DNA from 3 places in the Paenibacillus sp. 2RAB27 genome. Region 2 is predicted to be linked to each of the others. Evidence: riboswitches for the same ligand, from Rfam matches in the RefSeq annotation. Region 2 holds a riboswitch; each other region holds the start of a gene.
The links. Region 2 has a riboswitch for ZMP and ZTP ahead of rpiB (ribose 5-phosphate isomerase B). Riboswitches for the same ligand answer to the same signal wherever they lie in the genome.

Region 1 (8,425 bases), on a different contig from region 2:
CTAACTTCAGATTTCCTGCGTCGTCATTCACATAGCGTTCATACTCCACTTGAATGTCTGGGTTTTTCGCATTCCAATTGTCAACCACCGCTTGAGGACCTGATTCTGGCGGAACGCCGCCCCACATTTTCAGCTTTATGACCTTGCCAGTGGCTGCTGCTGTAGTACTAGGGCTAGTAGTACTGGCGCTGCTGGAGGCTGAGTCACCTGATGTATTCCCGCATGCTGTAAGACCTAAAGTAAGAGCTAGTGCACCGAGCATCATTGTGTTCTTTCTCTTTGTCATTTTGGTTTGACCTCCTGCAATTGATTACTTACAGTACTTACTTTATCACCCATTACGAATGCGAATAAGAAACAGAATCCATGATTTCATAGAACAAAAGTCACATTGTCGAAAAATCACGAAAAGTGTTTATGTTCGGTTTCTGAAGCTTGCAGGTGTCCCGCCAGTGAATCGTTTAAAAATTTTAATGAAATAATTATCATTCGCGAACCCAACTCGTTCACCAATTTCACTAATCGTTCGATCCGTTTCGCGCAGCAATCTTTGGGCATGTTCGATTCGAATCTGATGCAAATATTGAATAATACTTACGCCCAGTTTCTTCTTAAATAAACCGCTAACATATTTATCATCCATGCAAACTAGCTTTGCCAAGGTGTCTAATGTAATTTCCTCTACATAGTGTTCATGCAAATAGGAAATGATCTTGTTGATCTCAGGATGATCAGAAATAGGAATGCGAGATGCGCTCAAGTGTTTGAAATGTGATTCCAGACGAGCCAAGAAAACAGATTTAAGACGATGATGGTCGGATGCGAGCAACTCCTCTTCATCAACCGTGCTGAGTTGAGATATTCTCGCACACAAATGGACAATTCTCGCGGCTGCTTGCTTCACTTGCTGCTGCGGAGCATGCTGAACTTCGAATTTCCCCCACAGCTCATTCACTGCTCCAACAACGGCATCCCATCTTAGCTGCTCCAAGTTATGCCAGATTTTATGCTCCAACCCCCACGTATCCGCAGTTTCACGCAGAGGTGTGCCTGCAGAAGTGCATAGTTTCGCACTGCATGTGGGATTGTACCACTCCATATTCAATGCAATTAGAACGCTTTTCCACGTTTCTAGGAGGTGTGCAGTTGGGATTAATTCCGTATAGATTAGGCTAACTGGCAAAGCTTGCTCTGAAGGCATGTAGAACTGCGAATTTGTCGGTAACCACATAAATAGGTAGCTAACCCCGTCTATGGTCAGCAAATGCCAGACGGCTGCAGAGGCCACATCGTTTTCTATTAAATGAAGTGCGAAGAAATCTACTCGTGTGTATGTAGGTCGTCCGTGTTGCACCGCGATGATGCTCAAATCGCGTCCTTGAACACCAGGGATCTCAATCTCGCTTTCCTTGCCTTCCGGGGATTGGGCTCCCCCCACCATTAACTTCCACAATTTACGATACACCGTTTCAGCTTCTCGTATTTCGGCACTTCTACGGTCGATTAGCTCTTTTTCAACCTTACTCATCGTCTCTGCTAATGTCTCATGATCCATATAGAGCTTGAGCATATAACTAGTCGCGCCGAACTCCAGCGCTTGCTGAACGTTTTCGAAATCACTCATAACCGTCAGCATGACGAAACGGCTTGTGAAGCCTTCCCTCCGCGCTTGTTTCAACAAGTCCACGCCATTCATCAGCGGCATGACAATATCTGTGATGACAACGTCCGGTTGGCATTCCCGGATTTTATCCATCGCCTCCAAGCCGTTACCTGCTTCCCCAATGATGGTGAAGCCCATTTCCTTCCAACGCATCGTTTCTTTCACTTTCCGTCGAACGAAAACTTCATCCTCAACGAGTAGAACGGTCCACATGGGGATCACTTCCTTTCTGGTAAGGTGTGGACATGAGGAGCGGAAGCTGGATACGAACCATGCAACCGTGTGATACTGGAACGAACTCAAGACTCGCTTCTTTCTTGAAAAGGAGAGCTAAACGCTCTCTCAAGTTTTGTAAAGCGATGCCGTTATGGTCCTTTTTGGACAACCCTTCGCTATATTCGAGACCGACACCATTATCGACCACCTCAAGGGTAAGTTTAGAGTCTTTCGTGAATACATGGATCGAGATGTGACCTTTCTCTTGGATCTGCGAAATTCCGTGATAAATCGCATTTTCCACGATTGGTTGAAGGCTAAGTTTCGGAACGAGTGCGTATTTCAAGTCATCGGCATACACATAGTCAACTTGAAATTGTTGATCATATCGGAATTGTTGGATATAGACATATCCTCGGACAAGCTCTAGCTCTTGTTCCAAATGGATAAGATCTACATCGAGCTTCAGTCCAGCCTCTGTCAATCTGCCAAACGACACACAAATTTTCGGAATTGCGTTGTCCCCTTTTTCCAATGCCAACCAGCGTATTGTGTTCAATGTATTCAACAAGAAATGAGGATTCATCTGTGAAAGCAGCATTTGGAATCGACTGGCTTCCTTCTGCCGTTCCTCAACCTTTAAGCGTTGTACGAGTCCGTTCATATCAGCAATCATTTGATTAAATGCTTGTACAATGGGTTGGATGTCCCCGCCGTATCTTTGATCAGGGAGTCTTACTTTCAGATCTTTCCGTACGACATCGAGCATTTTAGCTTGAATGAGTCGAAGTGGACGCGTAACCGCGGAAGCGATAAGAAACGTGATGATCATAAAAGCGATTGTGAAAATAATAAGCGTGCCCATATAGGCATTCTGAATCGATCGAAGCTCAGCAAAGAGTACATGGGATGGCACTGTTTTGATTAAATAAGCATGGAAAGAGGGTACAACTGTATAGTTGATAAACGTACTCCCTTGTATGAAAAAGCCGTTACTGGAACCGTCCGTAAGCAACCGATCGATGATCGGTGACTCCAATGCCATGGCTGACTTGTCAGCACCAGAATGTACGATCTCGTTTCCTCTTTGATCAATCAAATAATACTGCTCGGAAGTTGGACTTCCGTTCGTAGCTGATTTAAACCAACTTTCGTAGTCCACCGCGATGTGGATGATTGCTCGAATGGTGCCATCTGCATCCCTTGTAGGAGTAGAAATAGCTACGAGCTGCGGGCTTTTGTTAACATCAAATAGCACTTCATTGCTTTCCAACTGCCATTGATACGGTGCAGAAGCTGATAAAGCACTTGTAAACCAAGGTTTTGCCCGAATCACTTCATAATCTAAGCGCTGCGCTGGCGGGAATGAAGTATACACGTTACCGAGTAAATCAACAATCGTATAGAAAACGGGTGGACTAGAGATGAAAAGACTATTCGTCACCGAACGAAAACGTTCTTCAATTTTACGCTGATTCACGATTTGATCGACCGCTTCTGGCTGCTTTAACACGGAAATGACGGATGAATCTTGCTCAAACATCGTAATCGTCTTAAACGTTGTGGCGAGCAGACTTTCAAGTGACTCATTCATTTTGTTCATTTGTACGAGGCTTTGTTCACTCGTTTTTTGTTGTAGATTGAGCTTCACTTTTTGGAAATTATAAATATCCAAGACGGAGAATGGCAGAAGAATAAGTACGATGAAAGCCAGAAATAGGCGATTTTTTAATGTTAAAGATGAAAACCAGTTTAGTAACGTCACGTGAATATCCCTCGCTTCGCTGTTCAGTATCAAATATTTTCTTAGTCTACCATACAGGGATCTGGAAAGAGAACAACCCAGAGGACGCCGCAAGATACACTCACTCTTGGCTCCTACAGTTCCCTAAATTGGCAATGGTTACGCCTGCGACAACTAGCCCTACCATTCTAAGAACTTTCCCTCAACCATTCAAGGAACAAAATCCGCTATTTCATAGAACGATTTACTGATTTATCAGATCAAAGATCGATTTTCTCACGTGCAGAAAGCAAAAGCTGCCCTCAAAGTAGATAATTCTACTTGTAGGACAGCTTTATTAGATATGCGATTACACTACTTATTCAATTTCACGTTCATATAAATTAGCGCTCCAACCGCGGCCATCATATCTACCACGATGAATGAAATCAAGGCTGCGATAATAGTCATTCAGTGTTGGATTATCTGCCATACAGTCTAAACGCAGCCAGCCTTTGCCTTTGTTCTTTATATAATCTGCTGACCAAGCTAGAAACCTGCTGCCGAAACCCTCTCCTTTATATTTTCGGGACACGACTAAACGGTGTACGTAACCAGCATCATCATGGAACAAGTCTCCCCAAATCTCTTCGAAATGCCATTGGATGGAAAAACAACCAATCAACTCACCGTTCTGACACGCGACAAATACTTCTTGATCATTTATAAAAGTTGTTAAATAGGCATTGTTAAAAGAATCCTCTCTCCACTGTGTGAATCCCTTCGACAATTGAATCCACTGAGCTGCTTCAACAAACAACTTCTGAATTGCATCTAAATCTTCTATTTGTGCTTTCCTTATCATAAATAAATCCTTTTGCTGCAGCGCTGCGGTAAACTCGTCTTTGCGCCAATGGTACTCAATCTTTGAAGCAGTAGCGAGGGCTCTCTCTTCACCAAATAGTCTAGCAACGACATAAAGAGCAGCATCGAATCCCGCGGTAACCCCAGCGGACATTACAATTTTCCCGTTATCAATGTACCTTACATCTTCGACAATCGTAGCACTAGGTGGTGCAATTTCGCGCAATAATTCAAATGCATTTCGATTGGTCGTCACTCGTAATCCATCCAGCAAGTTTGCTTTCGCCAACAAGAGCGCACCTGTGCAAACAGATAAGACGATTTCCGCGCTAGCAGCAGTATGGCTAATCCATGATGTAATCATTGCGTTGTTCATTTCAGTTCGCGATCCTAAACCACCTGGGACAATCAAAATGTCAGGCAATGGGCAATTGTCTAAGCTGTATTTGGGAAGAATCGTGAGACCACTGACTGTTGTCACAGGTTTTTGCTCTTCGCCCACCGTGTAGACCTTGAAATCCTTGCCCCAATTACTCGATACCCCAAACACATCGAACGGACCGGCAATATCCAATAGATCTACCTTTTCATAAATGAGGACTGCCACATTTCTAGCTCGTTCCATTCCATTCTCCTCCTTGAAATAAAAAAAGTATTTGATCGATTGATCAAATACTTTGCCCAGGCGAACGGCTGTTATGGAATATGTGCTCCCCCGTAGTGATCTACGTTTCGCCAGTTACACATACCAAATATTCCCTTAATTATATTCGGTCATAACTGTGAAAATCAAGAAAAATTTCTTCGACCATGCCATATTTGGTTAGATTAATTGTGTAATTAAATAAACGGAAGTCACCCACATGATTATCGCTGATACTTTATTGAGATACGTCATAAATGTGTTCGATTTATCTAATTTCCCAACCTGTCTCCCCACGACAGCAAGAGCAAAAAACCAAATCCATGACACAAGTATACAAGCAATTGCAAATACCAGTTTTTCTTTTCCAACATAGTGGATAGAACTTGTCCCAATGACGCCGATCGTATCCAGAATGGCATGAGGATTTAGGAGTGAAACCGATGCAGCAAACGCGATCTGCTTCTTAGGTGATAAAGCTTTTTCATCGGATGACGTGTTGGCAGGTTTACTTTTCCAAGTCACAATCCCCATATAGATCAGGAAAAGTATGCCTAGTACGAAAAGCACGAACTTGATAGCAGGTATCGTGACAATAACGACGGATATACCTAAAATAGCCAAAGTAATCAGTGCAGTATCGCAAAGTGCTGCTGTGAGAACGACCGGTAATGCCCTAACTAAACGTGGTTGTGTCACACCTTGATTAAAAACAAATACATTTTGAACACCTAACGGTAAAATCAGACCTGCTGATAAAAGAATTCCTTGGAAGATGGCAGTAAGCATGATGTATTTTCTCCTATCTACAAATCATCGTAAACATATATTCAAAGGGAACGTAGATGCGCTATTCGCATCGCGTCAAATGCTCACAAAGCACCTCATCAATCGCACGTCGGGATATAGCGGCTAATCCTGGGTTCTTATCTATGTAGTAAGCGTAAGCAATTAACCCGAATGAAAGCGCCCAGCCGCGTCCTCGCGACCATGTTGCTTCATCGACTGTTAGCAAAGAGCGGAATTCCTCTCTGCTTTCAGTCGTGAGAAATGTCCATGCAACCATGAGGTCGCAGGCAGGATCGCCTACACCCAATGTACCGAAATCGATCACGGCACTTAATCGTCCCTGTTCTATAAGAAGATTTCCCGGATGTAAATCTCCATGGATCCAAACGCCCTGTCCCTGCCATACGGGAGCTTGAAGTGTCAAGTCCCATACAGCCTCTGCCACGGCAGGGTCGATGATTGTGTTCAAGCTTGCGATTGCATCTCGAACTGCCGCATCACGCATCGCCAGAGGCTCACCCCTGCCAGAATTGTGAGAACCTGAGGCTGGCCCACCAGTAGGATCGATTGACTGCATAGCATTAACGAAATGCGCAAGAACTGTTGCTGCTTGGTTATAGCTGTCTACTTGTCCAACTGTCGCATTCTCGCCATCGAGCCAACTATACACAGACCAGTACCATGGGTAGTCTTCGGTGGGAACGCCTTTTGCTAAAGGTACTGGAATGGATATCGGGATCATCGGGGCTAGCTTCGGCAGCCAACGCTGCTCTTTTTCCACTTGTCCAATGGCCCAATCTGCTCGAGGTAATCGAACAGCCATATCATCACCAAGCCGATAGATCGCATTGTCTGTTCCTGCTGAATCCACAGGTCGGAGAGGCAGCTCTGCCCATTGTGGAAATTGTGAAGAGATCAGTTGTTGCACGAGTGTTAAGTCAATAGCAATCTCTTTCGATTGGCTCATTCGAACACGTCCTTTGGAGTAATTCAAGATCATCACATTAACCACAATAGCGACAGCGACAGCTCCAGCAACCCAAGCCCCAGCAACAGCCTAGGCACTCTGCTTAATGTAAATAGATGGAAAATATGCAGCTAATATTATGCTATTTTTCACCTTATTTGAAATAACTGTAAAAAGTACAGCTATTTTCATACATAACCACCGAAATCAACTGAATCGAGAGAATTAGAAGTACTTTTTCCATCTAAATTCTAAATTTCGCCCTAAACTGACAAAATAGCTGGAGTTTTTCCAGTTAATCAATAATTTCTCTCTGTCCACCTCGACTAAATGCCCTTGAAACTAACTATCCACGGCGACCTTTGTCACAAATTTCTCACTACCGAAATCATATCCAGCAAACCAAATTTTCACCAGCTTACCAACCGTTATATCGGAGAATTGTGCTGGGCCGCTTTCCTTTCTTAGTTGTGCGAATGGAAGTAGTTTATATTTCACACCATCAATTTCAATGATACGCTCCACGTTAACGCCTTCGCCAGTTGTAACTACTCCAGTAACCTTACCACTAGCATCACCGGCGCCATTGCCATGTGCGATGATCTCGAGGCGAAGTCCCATTGTTTGACCAGGGTAGCTCGTCAACATCATGCCTTCCGCCCACACTTTAACGGTATCTCCAATCTGAACTTCATTCGATTGCAGCTTCTTCCCTTCAAACTCAATTCGTGCATCGTCTGACATGGTATACCACGCAGCATCAGGCATTTTGTTATCTTGACCAATGAATTTATCGGATGAAACGACCAAAAAACTACCCTTCTCATTAATTGCAGTAATTTTACCAGTCATTCCAGATTGCTCATTAATCGTATAGACGGAAATATTCAGTGGAAACTCGGCACCGATCGCCTCAAATATGGATTGTTTAAGACTTGCCTTCTCTGCATCCGAGAGTGTTTTGGCATGTTCGCCTACGCGGCGCACTTCCAGAAATGCTTCTTTCTCATTGCTATAAGAGGATTGAGGCCTGACTTGATGTTTTTCAAAAACTGCCCCTAACGTAATTAGTTGATTTGTATATTTTTGTAAATCTTCTTTAGATACAGATTTCATCGGTTTAGGCGCTTCTTGGAGCTGAGCAGCTCCTTCATATTGATCCAATCCCTTTCGATCACAGCACCCCGTAATCAGGACCACACTAAGAATCGTACATTGAACCATTGGAACCCAATTTCGCTTTGTCCACATGAAATACTTCCACCCTTCTCCCACGTGATTATATGCAATTCCAGTCGTATGTATTAGACGATCATTTCCTGATAAATGTTTCTATTTCAAACAATATTTTGGTAAAATGATCATGACTCGCCATCACATCGGTATCATCGTTAAGGAGTGTTCACATTGGCATACGAAGCAAAAATGAAAGAAACGGATAGCAGCGTCCTTGAGTTTATCGAAAATGTGGAAAGTGCTAAAAAACGTGAAGACGCTTATCAATTATTAGATATTTTTACAGAAGTGACAGGGTATGAAGCCAAAATGTGGGGTCCAAGC
Region 2 (8,425 bases):
AATGTCTGTCGTTACGATAAGCGTTCGGATCAGACCAGACTCCGTTAAGAAGGATATGCGGTCTAAGTGGAAGGCGGTTAACAATTGGTTAACAAGCCCTGTTCCAGGTGCGAGGAAAGCCACCAGCAAGCCGTAAATAATGACCCATGATAGAAAGTGAGGCAGGTAGGTCAAGGTTTGAATGGTTCTTTTAAACCCTGCCCCAGTAACGGCATTGAGCATTAGCGCCAGAATAATCGGTGCTGGAAATGAAAAAACGAGCTTGTAAAACGAAATCAGAATGGTGTTTCCGATAATTTGTTTGAAGTATACACCATCAAAAAATAGCTGAAAGTTCTGCCAGCCGACCCACGGGCTTTCCCAGAGTCCTTGCAGGACGTTGTAGTTCTTAAATGCAGCGGCGATGTACACCATCGGCACATATTTGAATACCGCAAAGTACAGCAAGCCCGGAATTAACAGGGTATACATGACACCGTATCTTCGCAGTAGATTCATCGTTCGATGCATGAGCTGCCTCTCCTCTCTCTGTTTGTTATACCTTTATTGTAGCGCCGCGGAAGGGGCGATCCTTTTCATATCTTTGGCAGATGGTCTAAAATCTTCGGAAACCTGAAAGCCGTCTCCTACTGGGGAGACGGCTTCATTAAAACTCCTCCTAATGGAATTCGGATGTTATACGATCGGCTTCCCTCCCGTTCAAGTACAGCGCACAGCAGGATGGCAGGCAACCCGCTCTCATCGAACCATAGCTGGGGGCGTTCCAGTCTAAGGACAGATTGTGCAGCCTGATGAGCCCAGGGAATTTGAAGATCAAAAGCCAGTACATGTCGCGATGGCCGCCACACAATGCCGTCTGATGACTCAAATAAGGCCACAGAACCACGTTCAGATTTCGTAAAATAACCTTGAAAGTCCTTCATCAATGCATAGTACGCGTTGCCCTGACACCATACGTAAGGGTCCTCTACCGCCCAATCATTCGTTGGGTTCGTTACTGTTGGCTCTGGCTGCTTACTGAACGGTCCTAGCGGATGATTGGCGAAGGCTACGCCCGCATTAACTGCCCCGCCCTTTGGCGGAGGACCTTCGGCCACACCTTTGTACATCATCAAAATCCGACCATCCATAGTCTCACAAACTGTGGGATTGCTCGTCATGAGTCCGTCCCACTCTCCTGGCGAGACATCGAGCACCGGCGACGCCGCACGGATCCATGGACCTGTTGGATGGTCGGCCACCGCAACGCCGATACGTTGATGGTTGCGATACGCCCACCATGTTGCATCATCGGCAGGTTGGTCGAGATCAAAATCAGGGCCATGCGTCCCCATGTAATACAGGTAATAACGGTTACCGTGGTGCAAAATCGCTGGATTGTGTGCCACATCCCGATCCCAGCTCGCTGCGCCATCTCTGCAAGTCCAGATCGTATCCACATGGTGGAACGGGCCCAGCGGATTATCCGCAACCGCATAGGCGATTTCGGAATGCGTGACCCAGGCCCCAAAACCAGCACGTTCCGGCCAACGCGAATAAAACAAGTAATACCTCCCCTCCGCATCTCGTGTCATCGATCCACACCAAACATGCCATCCTTCTAACTCGAACTTCGCCCTAGCCGGCACTGGCCGAAGCATCTCCTGAAAATTCATGTACACCTCTCCTAGCTGTGTAAGTGTTTACATTCGTACAAAACCAGTGTAAAGCGTTTGCCGCGCGGAAAGGTTTCATATTTTCGTAAGATGGTTTGGGGTTTTGGGATGTATGTTTAGCGGATTGGTGTGTACTAAACATTTGGCGTAGGATTGAGGCTGGATTGTGGTTGTTTTGCGGCTGGTGGACAGCTGGTGGACGCATGGTGAGCGACTTGTGACTGAAGATTCGTGTTTAGATGTATAAACTACAGCTAATTTGCTCGATTCTGACGTGTTTTCGTGAATAAATGGAAAAGGTACATCTAATTTATCCCACACTTGCAGAATCGAGCGAATCGAGGGAATTTAACTACAGGAAATACATTTAATCCTTCAGATTCAAAAAATCCGCTTCAAATAGATGGAGAAAATCCAGTTAGTTTGCGGGGAGGCCGGAGATGGTTGGATGTGTCAGATGCAGGCGGGGAGTTAATTCAGGGGCTTGGAGATGAAGGTGAAATATGTGTAAAGTGGCTAGGGAGAGATAGTTTTGGGGTTGCAGCAGTCATATGGAGGGGGAGGTGAAGGTAACCAAATTAGGTGAAAGTCGAGGATGATGGAAGGCGTCAAGGAAAGCTAGTTTGCGGAAAAGGGAGCTGGATCTCTGAGTGGAAGCTCTAGATAGCCAGGTTGGGTAGAAACAAAAAAAGACCAGCTCCAAAGAGCTGGCCCTACAAAAGTAGCTATTAGTAAGTCAAACCTTGGTAAAGCGGGAATTGCGCCGTTAGATCGGACACCATGCCACGAGCTTTCTCAAGCGTAGCTTCGTCTTTCGGGTTTTTCAACGTAAGCGCGATAACCTTCGCGATGGTTTTCATCGCTTCTTCGTCCATGCCGCGGGAAGTTACAGCCGGAGTACCCAAACGGATACCGCTTGTTACGAACGGGCTAGTTGGGTCGAAAGGAATCGCGTTTTTGTTCGCTGTAATACCGATTTCATCCAAAACGTGCTCTGCGTCTTTACCTGAGATGTTCAGATTACGCAAGTCAACCAACATCAAGTGGTTGTCCGTACCGCCGGAAACAAGGTTGATGCCTTCAGCTGTAAGAGCTGTTGCCAAAGCTTGTGCGTTGTTGATTACATTTTGACCATATACTTTGAAGTCCGGTTGAAGAGCTTCACCGAAAGATACAGCTTTCGCTGCGATCGTGTGCATCAAAGGACCACCTTGGGAACCAGGGAATACCGCTTTATCAATTGCTGCAGCCCAAGCTTTCTTCGTAAGAATCATACCGCCACGAGGACCACGAAGCGTTTTGTGTGTTGTTGTTGTTACGAAATGTGCGTGTGGCACTGGGTTCGGGTGCAAACCAGCTGCAACTAGACCTGCAATGTGCGCCATATCAACGAAGAACAATGCGCCTACATCGTTAGCAATGGAAGCCAAAGCTTCGAAATCAATCGTACGCGGGTACGCACTTGCACCAGCAACTAACATGCGAGGCTTATGTTTGAAAGCTGCTTTACGAACATCATCGTAGTCGATGCGGAAATCTTTTTCGCTTACGCCGTAAGCTACGAAGTTGTAAAGGATACCGGAAGCATTAACCGGGCTACCGTGTGTTAAGTGACCACCATGCGCAAGGTTCATACCAAGAACCGTGTCACCAGGGTTTAGCGCAGCCAAGTAAACAGCCATGTTCGCTTGTGCGCCGGAATGTGGTTGAACGTTCGCGTGCTCAGCACCGAAAAGCTCTTTCGCGCGATCACGAGCGATGTCTTCCACGATGTCTACGTACTCACAGCCACCATAGTATCTTTTGCCTGGGTAACCTTCTGCGTATTTGTTCGTAAGTACAGTACCCATAGCTTCAAGAACCGCTTGGCTCACGATGTTTTCGGAAGCAATTAGCTCAATTTTGTCGCGTTGACGGCCAAGCTCAAGGTTCATTGCTTCTACGATTTTCGGATCTTGCTTGCTCAAAAAGTTTGTCATATGGAATTCCTCCTAAAGATGATAGTTAACATGTAATTAGCAATCTGCATCAGGTGCAGCTTGTTGATAAAGTTGATCCGCCAGATCCGCGGAATACACAGCTCTAGTACCACCGATGAGCTTCGGCCGCGCGAATGCCATCGTGACATAAGCCTGGCCAATATGGCGCACCGGCGGCCTCACGGGAACAGCGACTCTGCGCAGATGCATCCCAATCAGCGTTGAGCCGATATCGATGCCTGCATGCGCCTGAATCGTCTCGACAACGACCGGCTTCGCGAAGTGTCTGTACGCGTAGGAAGCCATCGAACCCCCGGCCTTCGGCACGGGAATTACAGATACAGGTTCAAGCTGCGGCACCAGCGCCAGCAACTCTTCTTCCACAATCAGCGCACGGTTTAAATGCTCGCAGCATTGAAACGCCGCATGCAGCCCGAACTCGCCGCAAATGCGCGCAACCGTCTCGAAAATCGGCTTCGCTGCATCCAACGTGCCCGATGTCCCAATCCGATGTCCGAGGATTTCACTCGTGCTCGTACCGATCACCAAGATATGACCGGGACGTAAGCTACCGACAGTTACCAGCTCACGCAGATTCGCTTCCAAAGCTTCTGCGATAGGTTCATACATAGAATCTGTCATTGGGGCTCCCTCATTTCTAGGGATGTACCGTGAAACGATCTTCGATGCTCTGCACTTTATTGATGCGGTTCTTGTGGCGGACACCTTCCGAGAACTCGGTTTCCAACCAGATTTTGACGATTTCTTCTGCTACCCCAGGTCCAACAACTCGCTCACCCATCGCTAGCACGTTCGTATCATTATGTTCACGTGTCGCTTTCGCGGAGAAGAGGTCATGCACAAGTGCACAGCGAATTCCCGGAACTTTATTGGCAGCAATGGACATCCCAATGCCAGTTCCACAAAGCAGAATACCTTTATCTGCTTCTCCCGATACAACTTTTTCGCAAACTTGAAGTGCATAATCCGGATAATCGACGGAGTCGCCGCAGCTGCATCCGAAATCGATCACTTGATGACCTAATGATTCAATAAAAGGAATGATAACATCTTTCAAACGATAGCCTGCATGATCTGCACCTAAAGCAATTTTCATGAATAAAACGCTCCTTTTTGACTGTTCGAATTCGACCATCCTATTATATCCCAAAGCTCACCAAAAACGAAAAAAAGAGCGCACACGCTAAAAAACGCGCGTTGCTCTTTTGCCCAGGCGACCGGCCGTATAGCTCAATGCTCCATTGTGGTTACTCCCACTCGTCGCCAGTTACATTGAGTCTTGCTTGTTACTTGTATTTTATCGCATTCCCAGCGATGTGTAAAGCTCTATTGACCTATCCCACTAAGGACCTTGATGGAAAAAACAAACGTCTGTGTTAGCCTTGGAAGACTAACGTATTTTTTTCACCAATTTATCTAGACTCCGACTAATTTCCTCGGCTGTATACCGATAATCGGCTAGTGACCCGCCATAGGGGTCCGAAATATCATAGTCTGGAATCGTGTTTTCCAACGCATACAAGCGGCTTCTTTCTTCCACAGTTACCGTCTGAGATAGCGCTTGTTTGAGCTGAAACTCTGCCGCAAGCTGCTCTCGCTCTTCAATCGCCTTGAGAATGCGAGCATCGTCCTCTACATACTCTTTGAGCGTATATGTCTTCTCGACCGCATGAGGAAAGCGCCCAATCACGGTACGTTTATGCCCAGTCGTCATCGTCAAGACCAGGTCAGCCCAATCGAGATCCGCAGCACTAATCGCTAGCGAACTAATCGACTCCTTGAAACCCGCTTCATGAAGAAGTGACTGGCTGTTTCGCGAGATCGGACCACCCGTCATCGCAGATACACCTGCCGAACGGACCTCCGCCGCAAGCCCCTCTTGATGCACCCTCATACGCAGCAAACCTTCAGCTAACGGACTGCGGCACGTATTTCCTGTACAGACAAATAGAATTCGCAACATGAAATCCTCCCTGGAATAAACGGCTATATCACCGTTCGTACTTACCCGTATTGTATCATAGTAAAAACTTGATCCCAAACCCTAATAGAATAAGTCCACCGAATGCCTCACCATATTCCCCAACCCAACCGCTAACTCGTCTGCCTAGCAGTAAGCCCGCTATCGAGAGCAAGCCGCCAAATAGACCGAAGATCAGTACTGTAAGCACAATGTCCGTGGCAAACATCCCAAGAGAAACGCCCACTGAGAAGGAATCTATACTAACACTGAGGGCAAAAATAATAAGCCCCCATAACGTTCGATGATCAAAGGCCGAAGCCTCTTCCCCGCGTATCGAGCTATATACCATATGTGCGCCAAGCAAAATAAGTAAACATCCCCCTGCCGCCGTAGCGACATTCCCCAGAAGGAGGGAGACATACTGCCCCATAAACATCCCCATCAATGGCATTAGCACGTGAAAAAGGCCGATGACAATGCTAATTTTCAAAATATCAATCAAACGAATGCCCTTCATCCCTATGCCAATTCCCAATGAAAAAGCATCTAGACCCAAAGCAATCGCCATTATTCCAATTGTCATGAGTTCCCCAACTTGTACCCCAGATGCGAGCATAGCACGATCCCCCTTGTCCACGATTCTTTCTCAAGATATGCGGACAAACTGGGAATCATGCTAATCACAATAAACGGCTACGCCGTCCTTCTTGGACGGTAGCGTTTATCCAGAAATATAAGACAATTTAGTGCGTGAAACTTATAAAAGCTTATATTTTAGAGGCGGACCCGTTCATGACCCGCTGCTTTGAGTAGTCGATTCATAATGGCGCTGCCAATCCCTGCATCTGGAACACCTTCTGCAACAATATAGCTAATGCCCTTGTGATCAAAAGTTCGCAGTGCGGCATAAAGGTCTCGAGCTATTGTTTCTGGCTGTGATAAGGAACCGCATGCGACAACGAGATCCGCTCGGTATCCACCTACTCTTTCTTCAAAAGTGAGAATCCCCGTCGACTCTCCCCGTGACTTCGCGGCATCGATATCGCGTTGAATCCATGCTGAGACTTCCAGCTGGTCGTCCCCTTGAACGATGTGCATATAGCCTTTCGGCGCATAGTGCGTATACTTCATACCTGGCGCCCGAGGCGTATCCGCAGCTTCAACCTCTGTTGGTTCAGCCACATGAATATGCACGTCTGACAAAACCTCCTGCAACTGCTCCGCAGTCACACCACCTGGCCGCAACACGTATAACTCACCGCCTACAAGTTGAATAACTGTTGATTCTACACCGACACCTGTTGCACCACCGTCTACAATCCCGCCAATCTTTCCATCCAAATCATCACGCACATGCGATGCCAGCGTAGGGCTCGGTCTACCCGAGCTATTCGCGCTCGGCGCTGCGATCGGAAGTCCCGCTTCTCGCAGCAACTGTAGGGCCACTGGATGATCAGGTATACGGATACCGACCGTTTGCAGTCCGGCTGTAACGAACGGCGAAAGGCTACCTGCACGTACAGGTAGCACAATGGTTAATGGTCCAGGCCAGAAAGCCTTCATAAGCGCTTGATGATAAGGTGTGAGACTATCTGGCTGAACAAGGCCTGAGAGCTGCGTCACATCAGCGATATGTACGATTAGAGGATTGTCGGAGGGTCTCCCTTTTGCGGCAAAAATCTGTAAAACCGCTTCGGTATTCGTCGCATCGGCACCTAGTCCGTAAACCGTTTCAGTCGGAAAAGCGACGGTATCCCCTTGTCGCAAGAGACTCGCTGCCTCTGCTATATCCTGGGCTGACGCTCTCTGTTCGCCTTGATTCACGTTCCAATAGGTTGTCACTATCACTCTCATCCTTACTTGTATGAAATAAAATTAGCTAAACCACGAAAAGATCGCCTTAAACATTTCCCAAATGAAGAACTTCACTTTCGGTTGAGCTGGCTCTTCGGTCGTGGAAGTTGCAATTGAAGCTGCTACTACCTCAGCTTTAGCGTCTTTTTTTACAACTTTCTCTGTGGAAGCAGCCTTGTCCTTGCTAGTTTTAGCCTTATCTTCTTTAACCGGTTGCTTTTCCTTGCCGTTCTCATCCGTTGTTTTGGCCACTACAACTGCTGCCGAAGCAACCGCTTCACCTGATACGGAATCTACAAAACATAACGGTGGAAATAAGACGCACCACCAATTTTGTCCTTCACCAGAACCAATCACAACACGCAATGCTTCATAATAACCGGCTGGGTAGACGTCATTTCCGTACATTTTGGTTGGAAAAGGGACAACACCAAGCTCCACTGTATGCGGGTAGTTGTAGCCGCGGGAGGCAATCATCTCGCCAACGAGTTGATCGAATTCAGGCAAATGCGCATTCACAACAGCTCTCGCCTCGTCCAAGGAATGGGGTTGGGCAACCCAATCTGCCATACGAGCAATAATCGCATCGCGAATCTCGCGTTTTAAAGCTTGGTCCTGCGCAGAATCCGAGTTTGCTAGAATACGCAAACGAATCGATTCTTCAGGTATCGTAGGCGAAATAACCGCCGCATTCGTACGATTGGATTCCCAACACATAATCATAAGTATAAGTGCAAAAACAATGAATGATAAGCTCTTAACTGAGTGGCGCTCCGTTCTCTTAACCATGGAGAGTAGCCCCTTTCCCGTTCCCGTCTTCTATCCTGAAATAACGATGTCCTAAACAGGGACAGCGTTATGGAAGCCTCGAAATTGGTGCAACCAATTTGAGGGCATTCCAGACATTCCATCTTCTGATGATGCCGCAGTATGCGGCAGTGAATGTCTACTAG
Region 3 (7,615 bases), on a different contig from region 2:
AACGGATGGAAGACCTTCCAGAAGAGGCAAAGAACTACATTCAATTCGTCGAATCCGCCATCGGTGTGAAGATTTCTACGGTTTCTGTGGGTCCTAGACGCGAGCAAGTGATTCAGCGATAATTTCAGCAGTTATACTTTTGGCCGCCGCGAGGTAGCTCTCTCATAAATCGCGAAACATTGGGAAAAATAACCACCAAACATGTTTCGGAGGGGATTTATGAAGAAGATGATGGTGGTTGTGTGGATGGTTGGGAGTGTCTTGGTTCATCCCGTTCAAAGTGATGCCGAAGTACTGATGCCATGTAGTGCCGTTCTTGAATCTGTCGTTGCGGATCAAGTGAATGCCAAGGGGGCAGCGCTCGTTTACAAAGTGAAGCTAACACCAAGTTTTCCACGAACAAGTATTAGCATCCATGCGAATCATTTACCAGTGCCGTCTGCAGCGGGAAATTATGATGGGTACGAAGGGTTTGCTTTTATTCCAAATGAGATCAGCTGGCGTTTCAAACTGTTCCCAACCCCTGAAGTAGGCGGTCCGACGTGGGCTGGTAGGATTGATGATATAACGGCTGATGTAACGAATAGTACGATGGAGGTTCGTTTATCGAATTCCAAAACGGGGAAGTTAGGGCCTGTGATTGTAAGGAATACGATGAATGCTTGTAAATAATGGAAGGGTACACGAAGAATAGATTCATTTAGGGGGACTTTACCATGCCGGAACATACCATTGAACAAAGATTAGAGTCACTTGGAATCACGCTTCCTAAGGCAAGTGAACCCACAGCGAAATATGTGAATGTTGTGAAAGTGAACGGATTACTATATGTTTCTGGCAAGGGTCCATCCGGCAATTCTAAAGGGAAATTGGGACAGGCGTACACAACACAAGAAGGTTATCACTTTGCTAGATTAACAGGTATCGAGATTCTTGCTGTTCTGCAATCTGCCTTAGGTTCTCTGGAGCACGTTAAACAAGTTGTCAAACTACAAGGATTCGTGAATGCTGTTCCTGAATTTGAAGAGCATCATTTGGTGCTCAATGGATGTTCGGATCTGATGCTGGATGTGTTCGGCGAAAAAGGGAAGTCTGCCCGATCGGTCTTCGGCGCTGTTTCACTTAGAGATAACCTGCCGATTATTGTGGATTCTATTTTTGAAATAGCGGATTGAGAATTCGAATACCCTTACAATGAATGAGCGGGCGGTCCATGATAAATCATGGACCGTTCCGCTCTTATTTTTTTAGTGAAGCATAATGGAATCAATGATATCATTGGCGTAGGCAGTTATTGACCTGTGGAAAATTAAATGAGCATCTCTTTTTTATTTTTCAAATAAGGTTTGGAGGTATTAAGAATTGAAAAAAGCAAGATGGAAGCTACTTACTTATGTACCTTTTCTAGCAGTCATCGTCATCATCGGAATCATTCAGTCTTTCATGTTAGCTAATGAAAATGTGAAGCCATATCCAGAACCATTCGGGCGTGCAACGGAATTACCACAGTTGGCCACCTATGGTGAACCTGTACAAATGCTTGATGATGGCAGTTTCACCTATTTGGCAGGGAAAACAATAGAAATCGTTACGATTGATGAAGAGGGACGTAATCGTTCGGAGAGTCGTCTTTTACCAGACGTTGGCAGTATCCGTGGCTATAAGATGATAGATAAGGATCATGTGATTTGGATCGGGGACGGCAATAAACTGTATGCGAGTGAATGGAAGAGTGGTTCATGGAGTTCGAAGAACACACTCTTGGAGAACGAGATCGAAAGTGTGCAAACAGTGGTTGGCCCCAAAGGGAATAGCGTTATGCTCGCATACAATGATTCAACGCTGTATGTCAGTGAATTTCATCCGAATGCCAAGCTTACATGGACGAAACTTGATATAGCGAATGTGAAACAAATTCACGGTGTAAAGGATACCTCTGGGGGCAGCCTATCTCTTGTTTACGCCGTCAATAAAGATGGCAGCGAATCCTTTCACTACGTGAAACTAGAAGAGACGTCTTTGAAGCCGCTTGTGCAGATGAAACTGAAGGACGTGGATTATGCAACGAGCAGCTTAGATGATATGGCGTTAGGTTTGGATGGTTCTACATTTATTACCGCGTATACAACGAGCTCACGCAAATCAGGTAAAAGCACCTTACATATGCTCACTTTCCCAGCGAATCAACCGGATAAGATATATGATGAAGTCCTTAATCTTCCTGTCACGAAGGGGAACGATTCCGATACCATTTTGCATCCTACATTTACGCAGTCATCTACTGGTGAAAAAACGCTTGTCGCTTCGTCAGTGTATGAGAAAAATAGGCGTCAAACGAGTCAAGAGGTGTACACGATTAGCTTTCAGGATGGTAAAATGTTGAATGCTACGCGGATTAGCCAATTCGGCGGTTTTGCCGTGTATCCGATGTTTGCTTCGAACAAAGGGAGTTCACTAGCTATATGGCTCGATGCTGTAAACGCTGAGACGTATCGGGTCTACTATGCCACTGATCAGCTTCCTTATGCGGAGCGAATGAACAGGATTCATGCAGAGGACTTCCAACAAGCTGCTGGGAATTTACCACTATTTTGGGGGATTGGCGTACTAACGGCACTAATTAGCTTAAAATGGATTCTATTGCCTGGCCTTTATTTAATCGTGATCAGTGTATTTTGGCAATATCATTATGACGAGCATGCGAAGCGGCACTTTGGCATATCTATGGCGATGTATCTCATTGTCAAAGCGTTATTTATTGGCGATTACCGGAAACCGATTGCGCTGCAGGTGATGCCGGATTTCTTGCAATCGGTATGGGTTAGCTTGATTTTACTTGTTCTGTTTGCAGCAATTTCTTATTGGTTAACCCGCTTATGGAGAAAAGGTTTGGCCGAACGAAATGTTGGACTTGAGATGTTTTACTTCGTAGTTCTTGATGTCTTCATGACGAATATGTGGTATTCGTTCTTTATGTCACCTGCAACTTTGTCATGATGTTCGTGCAAAGCAATTGAAAATATTGGCATACATTGCTATGATAGAGGAACTAATAAACGATGTGTGACTGGCGGAGCATGGGGAACCATGAGGGAGCATATCGATAACGGCCGTACGCCTGGGCAAGAGGTAAGGGGAAATCCCCTTACCTCTTTATGTTTGAACCTAACTTGAGAGGAATGATAAGATGAGCGCGGAAACCGTAATCTTGGATGGTAATCGAGTGGCAACAGACATGAAAGAGGCGCTGAAAAGTAGAATTAATCTATTAGCTGGGAAGAGAATCATTCCTTGCTTGGCTACGATTCTGGTCGGTGGTGATCCATCGTCAGCTACTTATGTGAAAATGAAAGGAAATGCATGTAAACGACTTGGTATCAGGTCGATTCGTATTGAACTTCCCGAGCATACTTCGACAGCAGATTTGATTGCTGAAATTCAGAAACTGAATGTTGACCCAAGTGTCCATGGGATTTTATTGCAACACCCAGTACCTCATCATATTGACGAAAGGGCTGCCTTTGAAGCGATCGGTATCGGGAAAGATGTAGATGGTGTCACGACGCTCGGGTTTGCTCAAAATGCTTTCGGCTTTGCCGATTTCCCATCTTGTACACCGGCGGCGATTCTTGCTATTATGGATTATTATCGCATTTCAATGGAAGGCAAGCACGCTGTTGTTATAGGGCGAAGCCCCATTCTCGGAAAACCTGTTTCCCTGATGTTACTCAATCGGAATGCAACAGTAACGATATGCCATTCAAAGACGGCGAATTTAGTAGAGATGGTACAGTTAGCTGATATTGTGGTAGCGGCAGTTGGGAAACCGAAATTTGTGCAAGGGGATTGGATTAAACAAGAGGCCGTCGTGTTGGATGCGGGGTATAACGAAGGCAACATTGGGGATGTTGATTATGAGGCTTGTAAGGAAAGAGCATCCGCAATTACCCCTGTTCCTGCAGGAGTAGGACCTGTCACGATAGCCACCTTGTTGAAACACACCGTCGATGCGGCAGAAAAGTTAGTGTAGTTGAGGTTGAAAAAGGGGGAGTTAGATGAAATTGTTTCACGTCAGTGAAGAAAAAGATATTTCTATTTTCAATCCTAGACTGCCTTCAAGAAAAGATCTGGACCCAACCAAAGGCTTAGTATGGGCGATTAATGATAAATGTTTCCCCAATTTCCTAACGCCTCGGAACTGTCCGAGAGTTACTTTTTATGCCAATGAGGCAACTACGGAGGAAGATAAAAGGAACTATTTGTCTTCAAATGCAATGAATCACGTCGTAGCGATTGAGCATAAATGGTTTGAAATCATGAAGAATACAACGTTATATATCTATGAATTTGATTCATCAGATTTCTATGAGCGAGATCTTGGAGCGGGTTACTATGTGAGTGAGAAATCACAAGTTCCCATACATCAATTTGAAATAAAGGATCTATTCGGTGAGCTTTTTAAAAGAAATATTGAAGTACGGCTCCTAACAAATTTATGGGATCTATCGGATAAAATTCAGCAATCTAGTTTTCAGTATTCGATGTGTCGGATGGGCTTTGCTGAGCAGAGGACATCTTGAATTCGGAGCAGATTTTCGAAAGACGAAAAAGAAGAAAGGTGGGATTATTTTGGCTTTGACAATCTATGTTGTGGATGCTTTCACGGATCAAGTATTCAAGGGAAATCCTGCTGCAGTTTGTTTAACTTCTAAACCTCTTGATGAAGAGTTGATGCAACGAATTGCTTCAGAAATGAATTTGTCAGAAACAGCTTTTTTGTTTCCTCAGCAAGACGGGTATTCGCTTAGATGGTTTACACCTAATTCTGAGGTGGATTTGTGCGGACACGCTACATTGGCTAGCGCGCATATGTTGTGGGCAACGGGCATTTTACCACTGAACCAACAAGCAAGTTTCTTTACCAGAAGTGGGCTATTAACTGCAATAAAGCAAGATGCTTGGATTCAACTTAATTTTCCGTCGGAACCTGTGAGCACATGTGAATATCCATCAGAATTGATGGATGCACTTCAAATTGATCCTCTATATGTTGGACGGAATAGATTCGATTACTTCATTGAAGTTGGATCTGAAGACATCATTAAGCGTCTAAGTCCTAATTACTCTTTGTTGCGGACGATTCAAACTAGAGGGATCAATGTGACAAGTCGATCGAAAGATTATGACTTTGTTTCGAGATGTTTTTTCCCAGCAGTAGGTGTAGATGAGGATCCCGTAACCGGTTCTTCACATTGTGGTCTTGCGCCATATTGGGGCAAAAAATTAAATAAAACAGATTTGTATGCGTATCAGGCGTCCGCAAGAGGCGGTATACTAAAAATTAGTTTACATGAAAACAGAGTTCTACTTTCAGGCCAAGCAGTAATGGTTATGAGGAGCGAGTTGTTCATCTAGCATAAGGAGAGGTAGAAATGGCGCGCATTTTATTTATAAATGGTGGATCAGAGGGACATATCAATCCCACGATCGGAGTCGTGCAGGAGCTGATTTCCCGTGGCGAAGAGGTCGTGTACTTTTGCATAGAAGCGTTTAGAGAGCGAATTGAAAAGACGGGGGCTACCGTACGAACATTTGACGACCAAAAGTTTATAAAAGCTTTCATCTCAGGTGGAAGAAACTACTTGTTGGAGAGAGTTAACGGATTATTACTTACTGCAGACATTGTTATACCTAGCGTGCTCGAACAGATCAAAGATGAGAAATTTGATTATATCATCCATGATTCCATGTTCGGGTGTGGACGTATACTTGGTCAGCTGCTTAAGCTTCCTGCAATTAATTCTTGTACGTCTTTTGCGCAGTCCAAAGAATCCATTGATCAGGAGTTGGAACATTTTTTAAATAACTTCCCTTCTGAAATTGTTCAGCCTATTTATGAGCAATTTCAAAACCTGACGATGATGGTGAAGGAAAAATATGATGTAGAGATCCATTCTCCTTATGAAGTATGTTGTAATCCTGCAACGCTTACAATCGTGTATACCACGAGGGAGTTTCAACCGAATGGAGAATCGTTCGATCAGTCCTATCGATTCGTAGGGCCATCGATTTCAACGCGGTTACGCTCAGAAAGCAATGATTTTGAAGGAATCCAAGCGAAAAAACCAATATACATTTCATTGGGAACCGTGTTTAACCGATCCATTAATTTCTATAAACTTTGTATGGAAGCTTTGGGGAATACGGAACATACCATTGTCATGTCAATTGGGAAAAACGTTCAAATATCTGACTTAGGGGAAATTCCACTTAACTTTACTGTGAAACCCTATGTTCCACAAACCGAATTGCTGCCCAACACGAAGTTATTTATCACACATGGTGGTATGAATAGTACGCATGAAGGGCTCTATTACGGAGTTCCACTCCTTGTCATCCCACAAAGCGCTGATCAACCGATGATTGCTAAGCAAGTCGAAAGTATCGGAGCAGGTGTGACCTTGCAAATGCAAACTTTGAGTGCTGAACAACTAAGGGAAGCGGTGGATCAGGTGTTAACTGACTCCTCATTTTTGACTGCTGCTGCAAAAATAAGCGAATCTTTTCGAGAATCAGGTGGGTATCGCCAGGCGGTTGATGAGATTTTTAAGTTTAAAAGGGAGTATGGGATTAAGTAGAATGAAGACCCTCAGCATGAAGCTGGGGGTCTATTTATTTTCTCCCGAAAATAGATTCCTAATTATGGTAAAATATGTAGTGAGTTTGTTTTAAGTTGTTGGAAGGGACAAATAGTCATAATTCCTGATTGTGTTGGCGTTATTACTACGATTTGAAATGGAGATTCAACAAATGAGAATGCATACAGATCCCAAAGGAGATGCCTACGCACAAGTCATTGATTTGGCGATACGAAACTCGGAATGTTTTGTGCTTAGCGAAAGACTGTGGCATCTTGCAGATGGGGAGCCGAAGCAATACACAAGCGTGTTAGTAGCGTTAGAGCCTTACTTGGTGAAAACAATCATCATCCAAGGCGAGAATATCGAAGATGTTATCCAAATTAAAAAAGAATATCGCAGTCATGCTTTTTATACCGCAGGATCTTATTATTTGTATAGAAGTTGTGAAGAAAGCGGGTATCTACTGAAACAGATGGCAAATCAGTTGTCGGATTGGATATTCCCTAAACTTCCAGAAGACTTATGTTTCTTGAAAGAAGGTGGTGGAGACTACCTTTACTCAATTGTCCATGAAGATGAGTATGGGATGGATGTAACTGAGGAAGAAGCAATGGGATTGATGGATCAAATGACAGGACTTTTTCTAAGAGTAGAGGCTCACAAGGACTTTGATCGTCTACTAGACGATGCCATTAAACATAAAACGGATAGGCTGTATATTAGTCGACATCATTTAACGGAGTTGCCTGAGAGAATTCGGGAGCTTTCGGAGCTGCGGGAACTAGTCATTTTTGAACAAGATCTTTACAACTTACCGGAGGGGTTGTTTGAGTTAAGTAAGCTTGAAAGCTTGACAATCCAAACAGCTGATTTGGCGTATATTCCAGCATCCATCGCGAAGTTGAAGAATCTAAGAGTACTTTGCATCCAATGCGGAAGCTTTGATCGACCGACTCCGGGATATCAAATAAAGA

Region 1: it holds a riboswitch for ZMP and ZTP, as region 2 does, so the genes downstream of both, AB4114_RS21370 (GNAT family N-acetyltransferase) here and rpiB (ribose 5-phosphate isomerase B) in region 2, are expected to answer to the same signal.
Region 3: it holds a riboswitch for ZMP and ZTP, as region 2 does, so the genes downstream of both, AB4114_RS34260 (bifunctional 5,10-methylenetetrahydrofolate dehydrogenase/5,10-methenyltetrahydrofolate cyclohydrolase) here and rpiB (ribose 5-phosphate isomerase B) in region 2, are expected to answer to the same signal.

What each region holds. Positions count from the first base shown of each region.
Region 1 is NZ_JBFRGR010000016.1:129,972-138,396, forward strand. Features, by position in the region: gene AB4114_RS21355 (ABC transporter substrate-binding protein) at 1-286, opposite strand, end outside; gene AB4114_RS21360 (helix-turn-helix domain-containing protein) at 416-1,876, opposite strand; gene AB4114_RS21365 (cache domain-containing sensor histidine kinase) at 1,854-3,644, opposite strand; gene AB4114_RS21370 (GNAT family N-acetyltransferase) at 3,982-5,091, opposite strand; ZMP/ZTP riboswitch at 5,139-5,219, opposite strand; gene AB4114_RS21375 (LysE/ArgO family amino acid transporter) at 5,290-5,898, opposite strand; gene AB4114_RS21380 (aminoglycoside phosphotransferase family protein) at 5,960-6,865, opposite strand; gene AB4114_RS21385 (DUF3221 domain-containing protein) at 7,208-8,116, opposite strand; gene AB4114_RS21390 (DUF1801 domain-containing protein) at 8,291-8,425, shown strand, end outside.
Region 2 is NZ_JBFRGR010000033.1:30,873-39,297, forward strand. Features, by position in the region: gene AB4114_RS29005 (ABC transporter permease) at 1-510, opposite strand, end outside; gene AB4114_RS29010 (glycoside hydrolase family protein) at 627-1,655, opposite strand; gene glyA (serine hydroxymethyltransferase) at 2,384-3,634, opposite strand; gene AB4114_RS29020 (TIGR01440 family protein) at 3,671-4,276, opposite strand; gene rpiB (ribose 5-phosphate isomerase B) at 4,293-4,751, opposite strand; ZMP/ZTP riboswitch at 4,856-4,936, opposite strand; gene AB4114_RS29030 (low molecular weight protein arginine phosphatase) at 5,046-5,618, opposite strand; gene AB4114_RS29035 (manganese efflux pump MntP) at 5,674-6,234, opposite strand; gene AB4114_RS29040 (L-threonylcarbamoyladenylate synthase) at 6,393-7,460, opposite strand; gene spoIIR (stage II sporulation protein R) at 7,494-8,261, opposite strand.
Region 3 is NZ_JBFRGR010000059.1:419-8,033, reverse strand. Features, by position in the region: gene AB4114_RS34280 (adenylosuccinate synthase) at 1-122, shown strand, start outside; gene AB4114_RS34275 (hypothetical protein) at 220-672, shown strand; gene AB4114_RS34270 (RidA family protein) at 717-1,175, shown strand; gene AB4114_RS34265 (hypothetical protein) at 1,363-2,997, shown strand; ZMP/ZTP riboswitch at 3,054-3,131, shown strand; gene AB4114_RS34260 (bifunctional 5,10-methylenetetrahydrofolate dehydrogenase/5,10-methenyltetrahydrofolate cyclohydrolase) at 3,188-4,030, shown strand; gene AB4114_RS34255 (DUF6886 family protein) at 4,056-4,580, shown strand; gene AB4114_RS34250 (PhzF family phenazine biosynthesis protein) at 4,630-5,415, shown strand; gene AB4114_RS34245 (macrolide family glycosyltransferase) at 5,433-6,638, shown strand; gene AB4114_RS34240 (leucine-rich repeat domain-containing protein) at 6,811-7,615, shown strand, end outside.